2 regions of the Nocardiopsis sp. L17-MgMaSL7 genome follow, and region 1 is predicted to be linked to the other one. Evidence: riboswitches for the same ligand, from Rfam matches in the RefSeq annotation. Region 1 holds a riboswitch; the other holds the start of a gene.
What was found. A riboswitch is a leader RNA that binds a small molecule or an ion and turns the genes downstream of it on or off. The one in region 1 is predicted to bind glycine.

Region 1 (11,287 bases):
CGCGTGCAGGCTGCGGGAGACGTCGGCGTTGTTGGTGGCCAGGGCACGGCCGTCGGAGAACCCGAAGTGCACGTGGGTGTCGATGAATCCGGGCAGCAGGGTGCGCCCGCCCAGGCTCTCCACGGTGTCCTCGGGGCGGGGCGCGGGCGCGTCAGCGGCGGGCCCGGCGTAGGCAATCAGCCCGTCCTCGACCAGGACGGCGGCGTCGGCGACCGGGGCGGCTCCGGTGCCGTCGATGAGGGTGAGGTCCCGGTACAGGGTCCTGGCGCCGGTCATGGGTGGTCTCCTTACGTCGGTGTGCGTGCGGGGTGGCGGGCCCGGTTGCCCGGGCCCGTGGTCTACAGCCGCGGGTACATGCCGGGGCCGATGGGCAGGCCCCCGAAGTAGAACACCGCGAAGACGGCGACCCACATGACCAGGAAGACCAGAGAGAAGGGCAGGCAGCGCGCGATCACGGTGCCGATGCCCGCCTTGGGCTCGTAGGACTTGAGGAAGCCGAGGACGATGATCACGTACGGGTTGAGCGGCGAGAGCACGCTGGAGGTGGAGTCGCCGATCCGGTAGGCCGCCTGGACGAAGCCGGGCTCGTAGCCGAGCAGGGCGAACATCGGCACGAACACCACGGCGAACAGGGCCCACTGGGCGGAGCCGGAGATGATGAAGAAGTTGATCAGCCAGGCCAGCAGGATGAAGCAGAGGATGGCCCCGAACCCGGTGAACCCGGTGGCCTCCAGCGCCTCCGCGCCCTTGATCGCGATCCACGTGGACAGGCCGGTCCAGTTGAACAGCTCCAGGAACTGCGCCATCACGAAGGCCAGGACGACGAAACCGGACATCTCCTTGACGGTGTGGCCCATCATCCGCGCGACGTCGGCCCCGCCCCGGATCGCCCGGGTGGCCAGACCGTAGGCGACGCCGGGCACGGCCAGGGTGAGGAAGACCAGGAAGACCACGGAGCTGAGCAGCGGGGACTCGGGCAGGAACGCGCCGTCCTCGTTACGCATGGGCGCGCCCGGCGGGAGGGTGACCAGCAGGACCGCGACGACCGTGAGGACCAGGGCGATCCCGGCCCAGCGCATTCCGCCGCGCTCGCTCGGGGTGAGCTCGGCGTCCATCTTCAGGTCGGGGCGCTCCTCGGCGGTCCCGTTCGCGGCGGAACCGTCCTCGGCACCGGTCTGCTCGCGGCTGACCCCGCGCCGCACCAGGGCGGGTTCGAGGACGCGGTCGATGAGGAAACCGGCCACGACGCTCAGCACGATCGCGATCGTGAAGGTGAGGAAGTGGTTGGAGATCGGGCTGACGTGGGTGGTGCCCAGCCCCTCCACCGGCGCGGCGGCGGTGTTGGTGATGCCGGACAGCAGCGCGTCGGTGCTCGTGATGAAGGGGCTACAGCTGAACGCGGCCATGGCGGCGGCGAAGGAGCCGAGCAGACCGGCGACGGGATGGCGCCCGGCCGCCTTGAAGACCATCGCGGCCAGCGGCGGGATGACCACCATCGCGGCGTCGCTCATGATGCTGCCGGAGACCGCGACCAGGGCGGCCACGTACGGGAGCAGCCACTGGGGCGCACCGCTGAAGGCCCGGCGGACCAGGGTGTTGAGCAGACCGGTCCGCTGCGCGATGCCGACGCCCAGCAGGATGGTCAGCACCACGCCCAGGGGCGGGAAGCCGATGAAGTTGGGGACCAGGTTGGTGGTGAGCCAGGTGAGTCCCTCGGCGGTGAAGAAGCCCTTGATCTCCTGGGCTCCGTCCTCGCTGCCGGGCACCACGTAGGTGGCGCCCAGAGCCGACAGGGCCGAGGAGGCGACGGCGACGAGCGCGAAGAGCAGCAGGAAGAGGACGAACGGGTCGGGGATCTTGTTACCGAGGCGCTCGATGTTGTCGAGGGAGCGGGTGAGGAAGCCGGGGCGCGTCTCGACCGCGCCTCCCTGCTGGGAGCGTGGGGTGCTCATGGGTCACCTCCGGGACGAAGGGGTGGCGGGTGGGGCCTGGTCAGTGCGCGGTGCCCGGTCGGGTTCCGGTGGTGTCCTTGTGGACCGCACCGTCCTTGATGACCACGGTGACGTTGTCGGGCTCGCCGAGCAGGGTGATGTCGGCGAGGGGGTCCCCCGAACAGACGACGACGTCGGCGCGCTTGCCGGGTTCGAGGGTGCCGATCTCCTCGCTCCGCCCAAGGAGCGCGGCGGCGTCGCGGGTTCCGGTGAGCAGGGCCCCCATGGGACTCATGCCGTGCTCCACCAGCAGGGCGAGTTCGCGCAGGTTGCGGCCGTGCGGACAGATACCCGAGTCGGTGCCGAGGGCCACACGGACCCCGGCCCGGACGGCGGCGGTGATGTTCTCGCTGAGGTGTTCCTGGAGCCTGAGCTTCTTGGCCACCGCGTAGTCGGCCGACTTCGCGGGGTCGGGCGGGGTGGTGGCGGTGGAGAGGGTGGGCACCAGGAAGGCGCCGCCGTCCAGCATGAGCTGGATGCCCCGCTCGTCGATCTCGTAGCCGTGCTCCACGCTGGTGACCCCGGCGGTGAGGGCGTTGCGGATGCTGCGGGCGCTCTGCGCGTGGGCGGCCACGGGGATGTCGTGGCTGGCGGCCTCGCGCACGATCACGGACATCTCCTCCACGTTGAGCCCGTCGTGCCAGGGGGTGTCCTGGGGGCTCCACACGCCTCCGCTGGCCATCACCTTGATGACCTTGGCGCCCTTGCGCATGACCTCACGGGTGGCGCGCAGGGCCTCGGCGGGGCCGTCGGTGTTGACTGAGACGGCGCCGTCGGGCCCCAGGATCGCGCCGTAGTCGAAGCCGCAGCAGGTGCGGAAGTCGCCGTGGCCTCCGGTGGGGCCGAGAGCCCGGTAGGCGGTGGTGAGGCGGGGGCCGGGGATGATGCCCTCGTCGACGGCGCGGACCACGGCCTGGTCGAGCCCGGCCAGGTCGCGAACGCTGGTGACCCCGGCGTCGAGGGTGGCCCTCAGGCGCGGGATGGCGGTGAAGTAGCCGTAGTGGGGAGGCTGGTTGATCAGGTCGGCGGGGTTCATGCCGTCGCCGGACATGGTCATGTGCACGTGGGTGTCGACGAACCCCGGCAGGATCGTGCCCCCGGCCGCGTCGACCACCCGGTGCGGCTCGCCGATGTGCGGCGTCTGGTCGGCGGGGCCGATCCAGTCGATCCGGCCGTCGCGCAGGACGAGGGACCGGTCGCGCTGGGGGCCCTCCCCGGTCCCGTCGATCACGGTTCCGTCGCGGACCACGAGGGTCCTGCCAGCCGAGGTCATCGACGCCACCTTTCTCACCGCACCCGGTCCCTGGTTCCGCGAGGCGGACACCCGGACGCGACGGTGCGCAATCCAACGGAGACTCGCAGCTCAGGGCCGCGCTTCTGATCTTGCGGAAACCTACGTGGACCCTCCGGTAACCTGCGGGAATCGCCGGGAACCGCCATGAGGGAGGTGGATTTTGCCGGAATCGAGCATGCCCAACGAGTTCGACCTGACCCTGATCAACGCGCTCCAGCTGGCTCCCAGGGCCACCTGGGCCGAGCTCGGGCCGGTCCTGGACGCGGACCCCACCACGCTGGCCCGCCGGTGGAAGCGGTTGGAGGACGAGGGGCTGGCGCGCATAGCCGCGTTCCCACGCCGCCGGGTGATGGCCCGCCGGTACCTCAGCTACGTGGAGCTGAGCTGCCGCAACGGGTCGGTGGAGCGGGTCGCGGCGGCCCTGGCCGAGGACCGCGACACCCTGAGCATCCAGTTCGTGGCCGGGTCCCACCAGCTCATGCTCACCGTGGTGCCCGGCGGAGGGCTGGCGGACTACCTGCTCAACTGGGTGGGCGGCATCCCCGACGTGGTCTCCTACCGGGTGCACGTGGTCACCGAGGTCCCCCGGGAGGCCTACCTGTGGCAGGTCCGCGCCCTGTCACCCGGGCAGCGGCGCCGGCTCCGCGCCCTCTCCCCCACGCTGCGCGCCCCGGTGGGCAACGAACGCGTCACCGAACTGGACCAGAGCATCGTGGATTTGCTGTGCGCGGACGCGCGGCTGGGTTACCAGACCATCGCCGAACGACTGGACATCGCGCCCACCACCGCCGCGCGCCGAATCAACCGGCTGCTGCGCGACGGGCTCCTCGGGCTGCGTTGCGACATCTCACGCGCGCACATGGGCTGGCCGAGCGCCGCCACCCTGTGGGGAACGGTGGACCCCGAGGTTCTGGACGGCGTGCCCGACCTGGGGGAACGCATCCCCGAGGTCCGGTTGTGCACGACCATCGCGGGTCCGGAGAACACCCTGTTCATCCTGTGGCTGCGCGACGCCCCCGACCTCACCCGTGTGGAGCGCAGGCTGTTGGAGGAGCTGCCGGGGCTGCGCATCGCCGACCGCCGGATGACGCTGCGCACGTTCAAGTTCATGGGCGGGGTGACCGACTCCGAACAGCGCTTCGTGCGTTCGGTCCCGATCCAGCTCCGCTCCCCCGACGATCCCTAGGCGGCCTGGCGGGGGACGCGGAGCGGACGCGTCAGGCTGCGGGAAGGACGTCGAGGGCGACCAGCAGTTCACGGCCCAGCGACTCGCGCAGCTCCGCGTCCTCCTGGTCCTCGACCTCCAGACGCAGCGCGAACGTGTGCAGGTCGGAGCCCTGCTCGACCCAGCCCACCCACCAGCCGGGCACCGGGTCCACGTCCACACCCAGGCCGGTCCGGGCGAACAGCTGGTGCCCGGGCCCCTCCTCGACCAGCAGCAGGTCACGCAGGGCGCGCTGGTGCTCGACGTCCACGGGCAGTTCCTCGCGGGCGAGTTCGGCGACGAAGGTGGCCTGTTCCATGGCGGAGATCTCCAGGGGACCCTCCAGCCAGAACCGGTCCATCGCCCCCTCCTCGCCGACGTTCCGGTTGCCGTAGTCGAACCGGTCCACCCAAGTGGACATCCGGTCGAACCCGATCCGGTCGGCGACCTCCTGGTGCACCGGGACGTCGGAGGTGGGCAGGGCCTCGCGCAGACTCAGGTCGTCGCCGGACTCGGGGGAGATCACGTCGTCCACGTCGGACACCTCACCGGTCTGGAGGGCGATCAGCGTGTTCGGCAGCTTGAAGGTGGACGCGGGCACGGCGCGCTCGCTCGCCTCGTCCAGATTCACCACGACGGCGGACCGGTCACCGGCGTCGAAGAGCACGAACGTCCCGTTCACCCCGACCTCGGCGAAGACCGCCTCGAGGTCGTGGCGCTCCACGGTCTGCACGTCGCCCAGTTGGACGGGGTTGCCGACCGTGCCCTGCGCGGGCTCGGGTTCGTCCGTCGTCGCGCAGGCGGCCCCGCTGAACAGGGTGATGGCACAACCGGCGGCTCCGAGGGCGAAGCGGCCGGGGGCGCGCCCGGACCTCCCGGGAGCGTGTTCGGTGTCGGTACGCACTCGTCTCCTCCACAGGCTGTCCGCGGGAACGTCCACCCACAAAGCTAGGGCATGCCCGGTGGTCACACACCCCGCTCGGCCGCCTCCGACGACCGTGTCGCGAAGGTCGTCCCCAAGCGTCCGGGCATGGGCGTCCTGGTCGTCCACAAGCGCCCGGGCTGTCTTGGGCGCCCCAGGTCGCCGCTGCTAGGCTGAGCGTGTTGCTGACCCCGTACGGGAGAGTGTCCGCGTATCCAGCGTGGGCCGCCGAAGGAGCAATCCCTCCCCGAAGACAACCTCTCAGGCACAGCGGACCGTACGGGCGAGACCACTCTGGAAAGCAGGGACGCGTTCCCTCGCCGAAGGTGCAAACCACGCCGAGCGCGCGGTGAAGCTCTCAGGCACCCATGACAGAGGGGGAGGATGGCAACGCCTTACGCACGACACCCATCCTCTCGGGAGTGCCCATGTCAGACTCCGCGACCGCGCCGCGCCTCACCGCGCTGCACAAGACCCACGAAGAGGCCGGGGCGACGCTCGTCGACTTCGCCGGATGGCTGATGCCCCTCCGCTACAGCAGCGAGACCGCGGAGCACACCGCCGTCCGTGAGGCCGCCGGGCTCTTCGACCTCTCCCACATGGGCGAGATCCGGCTGACCGGCCCGCAGGCCGCAGAGGCCCTCGACCACGCGCTGGTCGGCTTCCTGTCCAAGGTCAAGGTGGGCCGCGCCCGCTACACCATGATCACCGCCGAGGACGGCGGCGTCCTGGACGACCTCATCGTCTACCGGCTCGGTGAGCAGGAGTACCTGGTCGTGGCCAACGCGGCCAACGTGCCCGTGGTCGCCTCCGCCCTGGCCGAGCGGGCCTCCGGCTTCGACGTCGAGGTCGCCGACGAGTCCGCCGACTACTCGCTCATCGCGATCCAGGGCCCGCGCGCGGTGGAGATCCTCGCACCGCTCACCGACGCCGACCTGGACGACATCCGCTACTACGCGGGCTACGAGCACACCGTCGCCGGGGTCCCGGTCCTGCTCGCCCGCACCGGCTACACCGGCGAGGACGGGTTCGAGATCTTCGTCCGGCCCGCCGACCGCGCGCCCGAGGTCTGGGCCGCCCTCATGGCCGAGGGAGCGCCGCACGGGCTGGTCCCGGCCGGGCTCTCCTCCCGCGACACCCTCCGTATGGAGGCCGGCATGCCGCTCTACGGCCAGGAGCTCAACGCCGGGCTCACGCCGTTCGACGCCGGCCTGGGCCGCGTGGTCAAGCTCGACAAACCCGGTGACTTCGTGGGCCGCGCCGCGCTCGAGGAGGCCTCGCGCACCGCTCGCGAACGGCGCCTGATCGGCCTCGTCTCCCGTGGCCGCCGCCCTCTCCGCAAGGGCCAGGACGTGCTGCGCGACGGCACGGTCATCGGAGTCACCAGCAGTGGCGCCCCCTCCCCCACCCTGGGCCGCCCCATCGCCATGGCCTACGTGGACGGCGACCTCGACACCGCGACCGGCACGTTCACCGTGGACGTGCGCGGGCGGGGCGAGGAAGTCGACGTGGTCGAGCTGCCGTTCTACAAGCGGCAGTCGTAGGAAGCGGGTACGCCCCCGGGCGGACCCGAGAACCTGCACGTCCCGCACGGCCGGATCCCCACGAGGGACCGGCACGGACGGGGCGTGGCCAGGCGTAGGCCGGGCCGGGTCGCCGTACGGGCGCACGGCAGACAAATGGAACACCTCCAAGGAGAGTTGAAGTGAGCGTTCCCACGGAGCTGGGTTACACCGCCAAACACGAGTGGATCGCGGTCAGGGACGGGATCGCCACCGTCGGGATCACGGCGTACGCGGCCGAGTCGCTGGGTGACATCGTCTTCGTCGAGACCCCCTCGGTCGGCGACGACGTCACCGCCGGTGAGACTGCGGGCGAGGTGGAGTCCACCAAGTCCGTCAGCGACATCTACTCCCCCGTCACCGGAGAGGTCGTGGAGGTCAACGAGGCGCTTGAGGACGCCCCGGAGACCATCAACTCCGACCCCTTCGAGGGTGGCTGGCTGTTCAGGGTGCGCGTGTCCGAGGAGCCCGCGGACCTGCTCTCCGCCGAGGAGTACACCAAGCTGACCGAAGGCGAGAACTAGCATGACCAGCGACAACCTTCTCAACCAGACTCTGGGCGAGCTGGACCCCGAGGTGTCGGCCGCGGTCGACGCCGAACTGGCGCGCCAGCGCGACACCCTGGAGATGATCGCCTCCGAGAACTTCGCCCCCCAGGCGGTTCTGGAGGCCCAGGGCACCGTCCTGACCAACAAGTACGCCGAGGGCTACCCCGGCCGCCGCTACTACGGCGGCTGCGAGCACGTCGACGTCGTCGAGCAGCTGGCGATCGACCGCGCCAAGGAGCTGTTCGGCGCCGAGCACGCGAACGTGCAGCCGCACTCGGGCGCGCAGGCCAACACGGCCGTGTACTTCGCGCTGCTCAAGCCGGGTGACACCATCCTGGGCCTGGACCTGGCCCACGGCGGTCACCTGACCCACGGCATGCGGATCAACTACTCCGGCAAGATCCTGAACGCCGTGGCCTACCACGTGCGCGACGAGGACGGCACCGTCGACTACGACGAGGTCGCCGCCCTGGCCAAGGAGCACCAGCCGAAGATGATCGTCGCGGGCTGGTCCGCCTACCCGCGCCACCTCGACTTCGCGAAGTTCCGCGAGATCGCCGACGAGGTCGGCGCGCTGCTCATGGTGGACATGGCGCACTTCGCCGGTCTGGTCGCTGCCGGACTGCACCCCAACCCGGTGCCGTTCGCCGACGTGGTCACCACCACGACCCACAAGACCCTCGGCGGTCCGCGCGGCGGCATGATCCTGTCCAAGGCCGAGCTGGCCAAGAAGATCAACTCCGCGGTCTTCCCGGGCATGCAGGGCGGCCCGCTGGAGCACGTGATCGCGGCCAAGGCGGTCTCGTTCAAGGTCGCCGCGAGCGAGGAGTTCGCCGAGCGCCAGCGCCGCACGGTGGCGGGTGCCCGTATCCTCGCCGAGCGGCTCACGCAGCCGGACTCGGCGAAGGTCGGGGTCAAGGTCCTGACCGGCGGCACCGACGTCCACCTGGTCCTGGTGGACCTGGTCGACTCCCAGCTCAACGGCCAGGAGGCCGAGGACCGGCTGCACTCGGTCGGGATCACGGTCAACCGCAACGCGGTCCCGAACGACCCCAGGCCGCCGATGGTGACCTCGGGTCTGCGGATCGGCACGCCGGCCCTGGCCACGCGCGGATTCGACGAGGGTGACTTCACCGAGGTCGCCGACGTCATCGCCGAGGCGCTCAAGCCCGAGTTCGACGAGGCCGCCCTGCGCGACCGGGTCAGCGCTCTGGCCGCCAAGCGTCCGCTCTACCCGAACCTGTAGCAGTCTCCGCCGTGTGGGCCGCGCGGGCCCACACGGCGCCGGTCACCACGGCCCCATCCCTGTGCTCAACGAGGAGGACAGCCATGGCCATCAGTGTCTTCGACCTGTTCAAGATCGGTATCGGACCGTCGAGTTCCCACACCGTCGGCCCGATGAAGGCGGCCCGGACGTTCGTGTCCGGTCTGCGCTCCGAGGAACTCCTCTCGCGTGTGACCCACGTGCGGGTGGAGCTGTACGGCTCACTGGCACTCACCGGCAAGGGGCACGGCAGTGACACCGCCGTGGTCCTGGGGCTGATGGGGCACACCCCGGAGGGTGTGGACGTGGACGCCGTCCCCCACCTGGTTGAGGGGGTCCGGTCGGACCGAAGTCTCCTCCTTGGCGGCGCGGACGGTCCGGCGGTGGACTTCGACCCCGCCGTCGACGTCGACTTCCGCCGCAAGGAGAGCCTGCCCGACCACCCCAACGGGATGCGCTTCCTGGCGTTCGACCACGCGGGTACCGAGGTGGCCGCGAAGGTGTACTACTCGGTGGGCGGCGGCTTCGTCGTGGACGAGAGAGCCGCGGGCGCCGACCGGATCAAAGCCGACGACACCGTCCTGCCCCACCCCTTCTCCTCCGCGGAGGAGCTGCTGGAGCTGTGTGAACAGACCGGCATGTCCATCAGCGCGCTGATGCTCGCCAACGAGCAGGCCTTCGGGCGTACCCCGGACCAGATCCGCGAGGAGCTGCTGGAGATCTGGGCGGCGATGCGCCAGTGCGTGCGTCGCGGTGTGTCCACCGAGGGCAGTCTGCCCGGGGGGCTGAAGGTGCCGCGCCGGGCCCACCGGCTCTACCGCCAGCTGGGCGGCAACTGCGACGAGCACGGCCTGCTCGCCCCCACCCACGTGGACCCGGACCCGATGCGCGGCAGTGACTGGATCACGCTGTACGCACTCGCGGTGAACGAGGAGAACGCGGCCGGGGGCCGAGTGGTGACCGCGCCGACCAACGGCGCGGCCGGTATCGTCCCGGCGGTCCTGCACTACTACCTGCACTTCAGCCCGGGCGCGGGCGACGACGGCGTGGTCCGCTTCATGCTGACGGCGGCGGCCATCGGCATACTGTTCAAGCAGAACGCGTCGATCTCGGGCGCCGAGGTGGGCTGCCAGGGCGAGGTGGGTTCGGCCTCCTCCATGGCGGCGGCCGGCCTGGCCGAGGTCCTGGGCGGTTCGCCGGCGCAGGTCGAGAACGCCGCCGAGATCGCCATGGAACACAACCTGGGACTGACCTGCGACCCCATCGGCGGCCTCGTCCAGATCCCCTGCATCGAACGCAACGCGCTCGCCTCGGTCAAGGCGATCAGCGCCACCCGCATGGCCCTGCGCGGCGACGGCAGCCACTTCGTGAGCCTGGACAAGGTCATCAGGACCATGCGCGACACCGGCCGCGACATGCACGACAAGTACAAGGAGACCAGCCGCGGCGGCCTCGCCGTCAACGTCATCGAGTGCTGACCCGATGCCGGGAATGTCCCGGTTAATCCCTTGGTTGTACCGAGTGCACGGCCGATGACCGGGCTCGAGCTCCCACCCGCTCGCCCTCGTCGGTCGTCACCCCGGGTCTGGTGGCTTGAGCTCTGCTCGCCACCAGACTCGCCCCTTCCTCCCCCGCCCGTCGGTTCCGGGCTCAGGCCAGGCTGCGGCGGGGGTTCTTGGCGGGGGCGGTCATGGACATCCGGATGACCGCGGGCACCTGGTCGAGTTCGAGGGCGCCGCGCAGGTTGGTGATGGCCTCCGAACGCACGCGCCGCCAGATCCCGGCCACGTCGGCGTCCTCCTCCAGTGTCAGCGCCAGCCGCAGGTGCGGGCGGTCGCCGGACTCGGTGAGACGCGCACGGGCACGGCGCACCCCGGGGTAGTCGGTGACCTCCTGCTCCAGGGCACCCCTGGCCGCGCTCTCCGAGATCTCCACGTTGCCCGCGTCGTCGCGCGCCAGGTGCATACGGCCCACGGTGTCGTTCATGCCCTGCACCATCAGCCACCGCAGGGCCAGGTAACCGGCCACGAACGCGACGGCCACCGCCACGTACGGGACCCACTGCTGGGCGAGCACCTCGTTGACCCGGTCCCCGAGCAACGGCGTGGCGGCGAGTTCGCCGCCGAGGAGGCCCTGCCCCGTGGCCAGGGCCGCCACGCCCGCCACGAGCAGCACGATCCCCACGATCACCAGGCCCAGGCGGTTGCCCCGGGCCGACCTTCGAGACCTCTCGCGTGCCATGGTCAACCCTCCGCGTATCGAACGTGCGTGGCGATCCGCATGCTGCGCAGCGGGGCCAGCTCCTCCAGTCGGGTCTCCACGGCCGAGGTGACCTCGGCGGGCAGCCCGTGCGACTCACGCATCCCGGTGCGCACGTGGACCCGGATCCGGTTCCCACGCACGACCACGTGCACGTGGTCCACGCCGCTCACGTCCTGCGCGGCGGCCGCCACGGCCCGCCGCAGAGCGGGCCGGGTCAGTCCCACCACCAGGGCCGGGTCG
Region 2 (11,287 bases), on a different contig from region 1:
GGGTGGGCGCCCCTCACAGGTTCACGCGGGCACGCGGTTCCGTACCCTCGCGGCTACAGCTCGAAGGCCTCCGGCGGCGGGCAGGAGCAGACCAGGTTGCGGTCACCGTAGGCCTGGTCGATCCGGCCGACCGGCGGCCAGTACTTGTCCTGGCGCAGCGTCGGCAGAGGGTAGGCCGCCTCCGCGCGCGTGTAGGAGCGGGTCCACTCGTCGGCGGTGACCGCCTCCGCGGTGTGCGGGGCGCCCCGCAGCGGGTTGTCCTCGGCGTCCCACTCGCCCTTGACGACGCGGTCGATCTCGCCGCGGATGGAGATCATCGCCTGGACGAACCGCTCCAGCTCGGCGAGGTTCTCGCTCTCCGTGGGCTCCACCATGAGCGTGCCGTTGACCGGGAAGGACATGGTCGGCGCGTGGAAGCCGTAGTCCATCAGGCGCTTGGCGACGTCCTCGTTGCTGATGCCGCTGGCCTTCTGGAGCGGACGGATGTCGATGATGCACTCGTGCGCGACCAGGCCGTTGGCGCCCGTGTAGAGCACCGGGAAGTACGGCTCCAGGCGCTTGGCCACGTAGTTGGCGGAGAGCACGGCGGTCTCGGTGGCGGCGCGCAGGCCGTCACCGCCCATCATCCGCACGTAGGCCCAGGAGATGGGCAGGATGCCCGCCGAGCCGAAGGGAGCGCCCGAGACCGGGCCGACACCGGTGTGCGGGCCCGCCTCGGGCTGGCCCGGGTGGTTGGGCAGGAAGCCCGCCAGGTGCGAGCGGACCGCGACGGGGCCCACGCCCGGACCGCCGCCGCCGTGCGGGATGCAGAAGGTCTTGTGCAGGTTGAGGTGGCTGACGTCGGCCCCGAACTCGCCCGGCTTGGCCCAGCCGACCAGTGCGTTCAGGTTGGCCCCGTCCACGTAGACCTGACCGCCCGCCTCGTGGACCAGGCGGCAGACCTCGGTGATGGTGTCCTCGTACACGCCTGCGGTGGAGGGGTAGGTGACCATGATGGCCGCCAGCTCGCCGCCGTGCTTGGCGATCTTGGCGCGCAGGTCGTCGAGGTCGACGTTGCCGTCGTCGGCGCAGGCCACGACGGCCACCCGCATGCCCGCCATGACCGCGCTGGCGGCGTTGGTGCCGTGTGCGGAGCTGGGGATGAGGCAGACGTCGCGGTCGTCGTCACCGCGCGAGCGGTGGTAGCCGCGGATCGCCAGCAGACCGGCGAGCTCGCCCTGGGAACCGGCGTTGGGCTGAAGTGAGACGGCGTCGTAGCCGGTGACCTCGGCCAGCCAGCCCTCCAGGTCGCGGATGAGCGACACGCTGCCGGCCGCCTGGTCGAGCGGGGCGAACGGATGCAGGCCCGCGAACTCCGGCCAGGTGATGGACTCCATCTCGGCGGTCGCGTTGAGCTTCATGGTGCACGAGCCCAACGGGATCATGGTGCGGTCCAGCGCGAGGTCGCGGTCGGACAGGCGGCGCATGTAGCGCAGCAGGGAGGTCTCGCTGCGGTGGGTGTTGAACACCTGGTGGGTCAGGTAGTCGACGCCGCGCGCGAGGTCGGCGGGCAGATGGTCGGCGTCGCCGTCCACGGTCACCGGGCCGCGCTCGGCGCCCCGGTCGGCCTCCCCGAAGGCCGCCAGGACCTTCTCCAGGTCGGCGACCGTGGTGGTCTCGTCCACGCTGAGGCCGACCGTGGTCTGGTCGACGTCCAGCAGGTTGATCCCGGCCTCCAGCGCGCGCTCGACCACCCGGTCGGCACTGGGCACGCGCACGCGCAGGGTGTCGAAGTGGGCCCCGTGGAGCACCTCGAAACCGCGCCGGGCGAGCGTGTCGGCCAGGGCGGCCGTGCGGGTGTGGACCTGGCGGGCGATCGCGCGCAGTCCGTCGGGGCCGTGGTAGACGGCGTACATCCCGGCCATGATGGCCAGGAGCACCTGCGCGGTGCAGATGTTGCTGGTGGCCTTCTCGCGGCGGATGTGCTGTTCACGGGTCTGGAGTGCCAGACGGTAGGCGGGCTTGCCCGCGTCGTCCACCGATACGCCGACCAGTCGGCCGGGCAGCTGGCGGCGGAGCTTCTCCCCCACCGACATGTATCCGGCGTGCGGGCCGCCGAAGCCGAGCGGGACACCGAAGCGCTGGGTGGAGCCCACCGCGATGTCGGCGCCCAGGTCACCGGGGCTGCGCAGCAGGGTCAGGGCGAGGATGTCGGCGGCCACCACGGCCAGGGCGCCGCGCTCGTGGGCCTCGGCGATGACGGCGCTGGGATCGCGCACCGCGCCGCTGGAGGCCGGGTACTGGACCAAGACACCGTAGGCGTCGCCCTCGGGCAGGCCCTGGGTGAGGTCGGCGACGACGACCTCGATGCCCAGGGGCTCGGCGCGGGTGCGCAGGACCTGGAGGGTCTGCGGGAAGACGTCGGCGTCGACCACGAAGACGTCGCTCTTGACCTTGCTGGCTCGGCGGGCCAGGGTCATGGCCTCGGCGGCGGCGGTGGACTCGTCCAGCAGGGACGCGCCGGTGATGGGCAGGCCCGTGAGGTCGGAGACCATGGTCTGGAAGTTGATGAGGGCCTCGAGGCGGCCCTGCGAGATCTCGGGCTGGTAGGGCGTGTACGCCGTGTACCAGGCCGGGTTCTCCATGATGTTGCGCAGGATGACGGGGGGCGTGAGCGTGCCGTAGTAGCCGCGGCCGATCATCGGCGTGGTGATCCTGTTGCGCGAGGCCAGGTCACGCAGTTCCGCCAGGGCCTCGGCCTCGCCGATCGCCTCGGGCAGGTCGAGCGTGGCACTGCGGCCCGGGGAGCTGAGGATGGACGCGGGCACGGCGGCGTTCATGAGCTCGGCGGTGGATCCGTAGCCGACCGTCTTGAGCATCTCGGCGGTCTCGGCGGGGGCGGGTCCGATGTGTCGGTCCGCGAACACCCGGGCGGGGGCGCCCGGGGTGGGGACGTTCGACGGGTCAGGCACGGAGACCTCCTGGTGACAGGGCCGATCGGGTCGGCGGTGTTCCTCACGGTCTCCCCCTCTGTCACCGGGCACGACCGCGCCCAGGCTTCAGAGCGGCCTACTCCGCGCGGTCCATGGTGCCTGAGAGGTTACTGGGGAGTATTGCCCCGTCGGCGCCCCGTTGCCGAGGTCTCTCCCGCGCGGTATCAGCGGCCTGCTGACGCTCTGTATGTGTGTACAAGCAGGGCGAATGTCGGTTTTCATCCCCGTTGTGACTACGACCGTACTCGATCCTGGCCCCTGACACCGAGTCAGGGCACACCTTTCACCACGGCCGACTCACCAGTGTCGGCACGGTTTCACCCGGTGCGGCGCTCCCTGCGCCGCAGGGCCAGTTCGTCCACGGCCTGGGGGGCCGCGGCGGGAAGGTCGGCTCTCTCCTCGGCCGGGACCACACCGAGCGCCTCCTCCAGTTCGCGGGAGACGTTGGCCAGCGCCAGACCGAACATGCCCTGGCCGCGCTGCATGAGATCGACGACCTCCTCGGGCGAGGTGCACTCGTAGACGCTCACGCCGTCGCTCATCAGGGTGATGCGGGACAGGTCGACGGCGGGGCGGCCGCGCAGGTGGTCCACCGCGGTGCGGATCTGCTGGAGCGATATCCCGGTGTCCAGGAGCCGCTTGGCCACCTTCAGCATCAGGATGTCGGGAAGGCTGTACAGGGGGGCGTTGTGGGCTCCCGTGCGCACACTGGGCACCACCAGGTCGGTCCTGGCCCAGTAGTCCAGCTGTCGATAGGTGATCCCGGCGGCCGTACACGCCGCTGGACCCCGATACCCGACGTCCGTAGGCAGCGCCATCACGTCCTCTTCGCACAGTAGGCCCTGCTGCCCCGCTAGCCGCAGCGCGGACCGCCTGTCATGGTGATCCCGCTTGCCGCTCGCTACCGCCACGCCGACCTCCGGCTTCTCGTCCCACGGCGGCATCGACAGGGGAATCCACTCAGGGAACGGGCGCGCCGTGGGTTTCACAGCACTGACGGTAGGACGACCGCAGGGCAGCGTCAACGAAGGCGCGCGGCGCGTCGCCAAGTGTGCACGCCAATGGAGCCGCGGTGCCGGACCCCGCCGGGCCGAAACCCACCGAACGGTTTTCGGCTGCGCCCTCCACGACCATTCCGTTCACCCAATCTATCACCAGTGCGACCGACGAACCCGCAGGTCACGGCCGCGAGAAAGCAATCGGGGCCCGCGAAGGGCGAGCCCCGACCGCTCAGGTACCACGTTGCCCGAAATCCTCCGGCGAGATGTTGTCCAGAAACTCCCGAAACGCCTCGACCTGGTCCTCCTGCTCGTCCGGGATCGGCATCCCGGCCTCCTCGATCACGTCCTCGTGGGCGTAGATCGGGGTGCCGGTCCGCAGGGCCAGGGCGATGGAGTCCGAGGGCCGGGCGCTGACCTCCACACCGTTGCTGAAGACCAGCTCGGCGTAGAAGATCCCGTCGCTCAGGCCCGTGATGTTCACCGTCTCCAGCGCCGTGTCCAGCGCGTCCAGGACGTCGCGGAACAGGTCGTGGGTGAGCGGGCGCGCGGGCGAGACACCCTGCTGGGCGAGCGCGATCGCGGAGGCCTCCACCCCACCGATCCAGATCGGCAGGTAGCGGTCCCCCTCGGATTCCTTGAGCAGGACAATCGGTTGGTTCGAGGGCATCTCAACCCGGACGCCGACGACCTCCATGTGTTTCACAGCGGCTCCGTCCCACGAGTCGTCATGCCGGATGGGCGCTCGTCCCTGCTCCGTCGGATCAGGACCCGAGGGCGAAATCGGCACCCTTCGTTACAAAGCTGTCCGGAGGCGGGGGGCCGCAAACCTCATCGGCACACCCGCCCCCGTCGACCGTGGTCAGCGGATCGTCATCGGCGCGGCTTGGTCAGCAGGACCATCCGGAACTTGCCGATCTGGATCTCGTCCCCGCCGCCGAGTTCGGCCTCGTCCACCGGCTCGCGGTTGACGTAGGTGCCGTTGAGGCTGCCCACGTCGCGGACCCCGAAGCCGTTGCCGCGGCGGAAGAACTCCACGTGGCGTCGGGAGACGGTGACGTCGTCGAGGAAGATGTCGCTGTTGGGGTGTCGGCCAGCGGTGGTCACGTCGCTGTCCAACAGGAACCGGCTCCCGGCGTTGGGGCCCCGCCGGACCACCAGCAAGGCGGTTCCGGGCGGAAGGGCGTCGGTACTGGCGGGGTCGTCGCCGCCGAGTTCATCGCCCTGTTCCTCCTCCTCCAGCGCCTGTATACCGGAGATGGAGATGGTCGACGTGACATCTCCCGCGGAGTCGCCGGCGTTGGGCCGTGGGCTCTGCTGTTCGGCCCTGCGGACGGGTGTTCCACAGTGGGAGCAGAAACGGGCATCATCCGCAACGGCGTGACCGCACTGCGTGCAGTAAACGCTCGACATAGGTCGGCTCGGCCTCCTACCGCACGGGGCGGTGCTTGATTCGGCTGATCGGTGGCGCGTTCCGGGCGCCGGGCGGGCAAGGGGCCCACTCACCGTCCGGAACACGGTGAGTCGGTCCACTGTCGCGGCAGTGGGTCGCCTCACGCGGTCGGTCGCTAGGTCTCATCCCCCAAGTAGGACTCCTTGTCACCCCCGTTGGATGTCCGCCGTTGCCGGGATTCCCGTGGCGGGTGGTGACACGGTGCCTCAGGGAACACTCGACTTTAAACCATATCCCTGTCCAGACAGGGTTTCGCTCCCCCAAGCCCGCCGCGGACACCACGCCGGGCGCCCGCGCCGCGGGGTTCGGACGCGTAGGAACCTGGGGCCCCGCCGCGTCCGGTGACCGGCCTCGTGGGAGACCGACACCTGTTCTGGAACAGATGCCCTTCCCGGGCGTTTGGTTCTCGGTCACCCGGAGCGGATTTCCACGAACTGACCTCCCCTGCCCGGGCCTGCGACTTCGTCCACTTTATCCCCGGACCCGATGAAGGACGTGAACACCCCGGGGCAGGAGGCGGACACACCGTGTGGGCGCGGACGTCCCTTCCGTCCGCGCCCACACGCCCCCGGGGACCGGGGCCACTCCGCTAGCGCGTGTTCTTGTGAATCATTCCTCCCACCCGCCGCCCGCCACCAGCCTCAACGGACGCCTGCGGTGCGGTCTCGCGTTACCACCAGGGGCCTCTCGCCGCGCCGACGAAGCTCGGCCAGCCAAACCCGGGCGGGCCCCCACTGTGCTTGCGTAGTGGTGCACAGCGGGGGAGACGGCCGCTCTCGTCGGTGTCGGCGGAGCCGCCACCGACGAGAGCGCCCAAAGAACACGCCCTAGCTCTCGGCCTGCTCCACCACGGCGGCCCACTCGTCGAGTAGGCGCTGCACAGTGTCCGAATCAGGACCTTCCGCCCAAAGATGGGTGACGGCCTCCGCCGTGTCCGGCAGGACCAGCGCCCAGCTGCCGTCGGATTCGATCACCCGCACCCCGTCCGTGGTGTCCAGCTCGCGCTCTCCGGCGGCCTCCACGACCGCGCGCATCACGCTCCCCTTGACCGCCCACGGGGTGGGCACCGAACGGCGCAGGAGGTGCGCCTGAGGGATCGCACGGTCGATCTGGCCGAGCGAGCGCCGGGTCCGGGCCACCAGACCGAGCAACCGCACGAAGGCGGCGATCGCGTCACTGGTGGGACTGAACTCGGGGACGACGAAGCCGCCCCGGCCGTCTCCGGCGAAGACGATCTCTGCGCCCTCGGAACGCACCGCCTTGGTCAGCTCGTCCGTGGCGGTGGCCGTCCAGAGCACCTCGGCCCCGTGGGAGCGCGCCACCTTCTCCGCCACGCGGGTCGTGGTGACCGGCAGGGCCACCCGTCCGCCACCGCGTTCGGCGGCGACCAGGTCCAGGACCACCAGGAGCGCGCGGTCGCCGTCCACCAGCTCGCCGTTCTCGTCCACGATGGACAGCCGCTCGGCCACCGGGTCGAAGCGCACACCGAAGTCGGCGCCGGAGTTGGCGACCAGCTCGCCCAACCGCTCCAGGTCCCGCATCTTCTTCGCGACGGTGTCGGTGGGCGAGGCCTCGTCCAGCCGGTTGTTGACCGTGAGCACGTCCACGCCGATCCTGCCCAGCAGGGAGGGCAGGATGAGCGATCCCGTCCCACCCGCGCAGTCGACCACGACCTTGAGTTCGGCCTCGGCCACCCCTGAGGTGTCCACGGAGCGCAGCAGCTCGTGGGAGTAGTTCTCCACGTTGCGCGACGGGAAGGACAGCTCGCCGATCTCCCCGGGGAAGGCCCTGCGGTACTCGGCCCGGGAGAAGACCCGGTCGAGCTTGCGCTGGGCCCCCGACGAGAGATCGGCGCCCTCTCCGTCCAGGAAGATGATGTCCACGGACTCGGGGTCCCCGGGGCTGGTGCGCACGGTGATGCCGCCGCTGATCCCGCTCTGCGAGGTGTGGAAGCGCGCCACCGGAAGCGGGACCACCTCCAGGTCGCGCACCTCGATGGCGGCCGCCGTGAGCGCGCTGATGACCGCCCGTTTGAGCGTGCGAGCCGCCCGCGAGACGTCACGGGAGGTCGTGACGATCGCGCCCTTCTTGAGCGTGGTGGCGTAGGCGTTGGCCAGCCGCACCGCGAGCTCCGGGGTGATCTCCACGTTGATCAGTCCGGACACGCCCCGGGGGCCGAACAGCGAGCGCTGCCCGCGCGACTCCCAGACGACGTTGGTGCTGACCACCGCGCCGGCCTCGATGGTCTTGAACGGGTAGACCTTGACGTCGTTGCTCACGTACGCCTCGGACTCGATGACGCAGTCCTCGCCGACGACCGCGCCCTCCTCGATCCGGGCGGCCGCCATCACGTCGGTGTTCTTGCCGATCACGGCGCCGCGCAGGTTGGCGCCCCGGCCGATGAAGACGTTGTCGTGCAGCACGGTGCGGTGGCAGAAGGCCTCCGCGCGCACGACCGTGTTGCTGCCGACCACGGTGTACTCGCGCAGCTCCGCCCCGGCCTCGACCTTGGCGTAGTCGCCGACGTACAGGGGGCCCTTGAGCACGGCGCTGGCGTCGACCTCGGCGCCCTCGCCGATCCACACTCCGGGCGAGACCTCGAAGCCGTCGATCTCGACGTCGACCTTGCCGGAGAGCACGTCGGCCTGTGCGCTGAGGTAGCTCTCGTGGGTGCCCACGTCCTCCCAGTAGCCGTCGGCGACGTACCCGTACAGGGGCGCGCCCTCCTCCAGCAGTTCGGGGAAGACGTCGCCGGACCAGTCGACCACCTCGCCCTCGGCGACGCGGTCGAGCACCTCCGGTTCCATGATGTAGATGCCGGTGTTGACGGTGTCGGAGAAGACCTGGCCCCAGGTGGGTTTCTCCAGGAAGCGCTGGATGCGCCCCTGGTCATCGACGATGATGATGCCGAACTCCAGCGGGTTGGGCACCCGCTTGAGGGCGATCGTGACCTTGGCGCCGCGCTCCTTGTGGAACCGGACCATGTCGGTGAGGTCGATGTCGGTGAGCGCGTCACCGGAGATGACGATGAACGGTTCGCCGCGCAGGTGTTCCTCGGCGTTCTTGACGCTGCCCGCGGTGCCGAGCGGCACCTCCTCGGCGACGTAGTGGAGCTTCATGCCGAGCTCCTCGCCGTCACCGAAGTAGTTGCGGATGAGCGTGGCCAGGAACTGCACGGTGACCACGGTCTCGGTGAACCCGTGCTTGCGCAGCAGGCGCAGCACGTGCTCCATGATCGGTCGGTTCACGACCGGAAGGAGCGGTTTGGGCTGGTTGGCGGTCATCGGGCGCAGGCGTGTGCCCTCGCCTCCCGCCATCACCACGGCCTTCATGGGGGGTGCGGTGGGTGCGCCCTCGTTCGGGGGGACGGGCGCGGAGTCGGGTGCGGTCATCGCGCGCACCCCCGAACGGCGGGGCCGTCAGGAGACGCGGCGAAGGATGGTTTCTCGGAACGCGCACGGTCGCGCGCGGTGGGACATGTTCTCATTGCGGAGACGACACTCCCTTTCGATCCGACAGGACTCTGGTGAGCCGGTCCGCCGGTTCGTTCGGTGGATCAGGGCGCGGCCTGGCCCTGGTCCGGCGAGCCCGGTCCGTCCGAGCCCTCGGGTTCCGCGCCGAGCGCGCCGTCAGCGGACGCCGGTGCGGACGGATCGGGTCGGTCCACGCCGCGGCCGCGTGCGGGGTCGCTGTCCCGGGCCCCCGTGAGGGAACCCGTGTGATCAGCGCGTTCGTCGCGGCGGGTCTGGTCGATCAGACGCAGTCCCTGTACGGCGTAGAGCAGTCCGGCCCACCAGTACAGAGCCGTTCCCCAGAGCGCGAAGGCCCAACCTATAATCCGGGCCACATCTCCGACGAGGGACGCGTATCCGGCGATGAACAGCAGCGGGAACGAGTAGAGCAGGCAGAGGGTGGCGGCCTTGCCCGCGAAGTTGACCGGCAGCGGCCCGTAGCCGAAGTGGCGCAGCAGCGGGAGCGCGCCAAGGATGAGGACGTCGCGCAGCACCAGGATGCCCATCAGCCACCACGGGATGATGCCGCGCAGGACCAGTCCGAGCAGGGCCGCGAAGATGTAGAGGCGGTCGGCGAGCGGGTCGAGGATCTGCCCCAGTTTGGTGGCCTGGTTCCAGGCCCGGGCGATCTTGCCGTCCAGCCAGTCGCTGAGTCCGGCCAGGGCGAGCACGAGCAGCGCCCACCAGTCGGCCTGGGGCACCAGGATGAGCCAGAGGAACAGCGGCACACCCAACAACCGGAGCATGCTCAACAGGTTGGGAACCGTCCAGATGCGGTCACTGACCACCGGGCTGGCCACGCTGCCCCCCGCCTCGTCTCTGCCTTCTTCCGCGGATCGCCCCATACCGCCAACGATAACGGGCGGGGCCGTCGTTCCCCGCCACCTCGTGCCCCACCGGAACCGGGTGCCCGGACGGACGGCCTCCCGCTGATCGTACCGTGTACGGACTTCGCCCGGGACCCGGGTGCGACCTGCGCGGACGCACACTCCGGTGGTGGTTCAGCCGAGGTCGAGGATGCGGTCGGCTTCCCGCCGCCCGGAAAGCAGGGCGCCGTGCACGGTGGCGGTGTGCTCGATCTCGGTGGCCTCGCCCGCGAAGAAGAGGCGGTCGCCGACGGGATCACCCAGGGCCACGCGGTCCCCGTCCCCGGCGCCGACGGCGGTGAACGAGAACCCGCCGCGCGCGAAGGGGTCGTCCATCCAGTGCGTGAGGTAGTGGTCCACCGGGTCCGGGGCCTTCTTGAACATGCCGCGCAGGGAGGCCATGGCGTGTTCGACGACGTCCCCGTCCCCCATGTCCGAGAGGAAACGCGCCGCGTTGCCGCCGTTGCGGCTGACCAGGATGGGTTGACCGTAGACGTTCTGACCGGCGTACCAGTGGAACCAGGTGCCCTCCTCGGTGCCCAGGTGGACCAGGACCTCGGCGTCACCCCAGAAGACGTCGTCGAAGCGCAGGAACAGCTTCTCCAGCAGACCGTTCCCCAGTCGCGCCACGGCGTCGCGTTTGTCCTCGGGCAGTTCCGGGGTGAAGTCGACCTGGCCCGCCTGGAGGACCCCGATGGGCAGGGTGACCAGGACCCGGTCCGCGGTCAGGGTCTCCTCGCCGTCGGGGGTGTCCACCCGCACCCCGACCCCCCGGTCGTCGTGGGACACCTCCAGGACCACGTGCTCCAGACGGACGTCCAGCCCACGAGCGAGGTGGTCGGTGAGCTGGCTCATGCCGTCGGGGAAGACCACGTCGTCCCCGCTGAACTCGTGCCGGGAGGCGACCGCGGCGAACGCGACCTCCTCGGCGTCCGCCCCGTGGTCGGCCTCGGCGATCCGGTGGACGATCTCGGCGGCGTCCCTGGCCCGGGAGCGCACGAGGTTGGCGTCGTAGAGGGCGTGGTCGATGCCCTCCTCCATCGACTCCTCCGGGCTCGCGCCGACCGTCGCCCAGTACATGTGCTCGTGGAGGAGGTTGACGTCCTCCAGGTTGCGGCGGTGCCGGTCGAACAGGAGCCTGCGGCCCTTGGGGTCGTAGGCGGTCTCGGTGGAGCGGTTGAACACGGCGGTGCGCGCGCCCACCTGCTCCACCAGGCGGGACAGCGGGTTGTTCTCCTCGCCGCGCATCCAGGAGGCCCCCACATCCAGGGTGGCGCCCTCCCAGGCGTGCAAGGAGTGGATGCGTCCCCCGGTACGGTCCCGGGCCTCGACCACGGTCACGCGTTCACCCTGCTCCGCCAGACGGTCCGCGGCGGCCAACCCCGCCATTCCGGCGCCCACGACGATGGTGTGGCCCCGGCCGGGTGCGGCCTCGCGTCCGCGCGGTTCGGGCTCGGCGCGGGGGGCCTCCCCGTGCCCGTCCTCC

Region 2: it holds a riboswitch for glycine, as region 1 does, so the genes downstream of both, gcvP (aminomethyl-transferring glycine dehydrogenase) here and gcvT (glycine cleavage system aminomethyltransferase GcvT) in region 1, are expected to answer to the same signal.

What each region holds. Positions count from the first base shown of each region.
Region 1 is NZ_QGTF01000001.1:595,733-607,019, forward strand. Features, by position in the region: gene BDW27_RS02465 (amidohydrolase family protein) at 1-276, opposite strand, end outside; gene BDW27_RS02470 (AbgT family transporter) at 339-1,952, opposite strand; gene BDW27_RS02475 (amidohydrolase family protein) at 1,993-3,264, opposite strand; gene BDW27_RS02480 (Lrp/AsnC family transcriptional regulator) at 3,461-4,471, shown strand; gene BDW27_RS02485 (penicillin-binding transpeptidase domain-containing protein) at 4,503-5,393, opposite strand; glycine riboswitch at 5,598-5,699, shown strand; gene gcvT (glycine cleavage system aminomethyltransferase GcvT) at 5,840-6,955, shown strand; gene gcvH (glycine cleavage system protein GcvH) at 7,117-7,497, shown strand; gene glyA (serine hydroxymethyltransferase) at 7,499-8,767, shown strand; gene BDW27_RS02505 (L-serine ammonia-lyase) at 8,851-10,263, shown strand; gene amaP (alkaline shock response membrane anchor protein AmaP) at 10,436-11,026, opposite strand; gene BDW27_RS02515 (DUF6286 domain-containing protein) at 11,029-11,287, opposite strand, start outside.
Region 2 is NZ_QGTF01000004.1:406,233-417,519, reverse strand. Features, by position in the region: gene gcvP (aminomethyl-transferring glycine dehydrogenase) at 54-2,951, opposite strand; glycine riboswitch at 3,049-3,139, opposite strand; gene BDW27_RS09525 (MerR family transcriptional regulator) at 3,290-3,790, opposite strand; gene BDW27_RS09520 (bifunctional nuclease family protein) at 4,203-4,676, opposite strand; gene BDW27_RS09515 (FHA domain-containing protein) at 4,844-5,383, opposite strand; gene BDW27_RS09510 (mannose-1-phosphate guanyltransferase) at 6,251-8,755, opposite strand; gene BDW27_RS09505 (CDP-alcohol phosphatidyltransferase family protein) at 8,980-9,735, opposite strand; gene BDW27_RS09500 (NAD(P)/FAD-dependent oxidoreductase) at 9,937-11,287, opposite strand, start outside.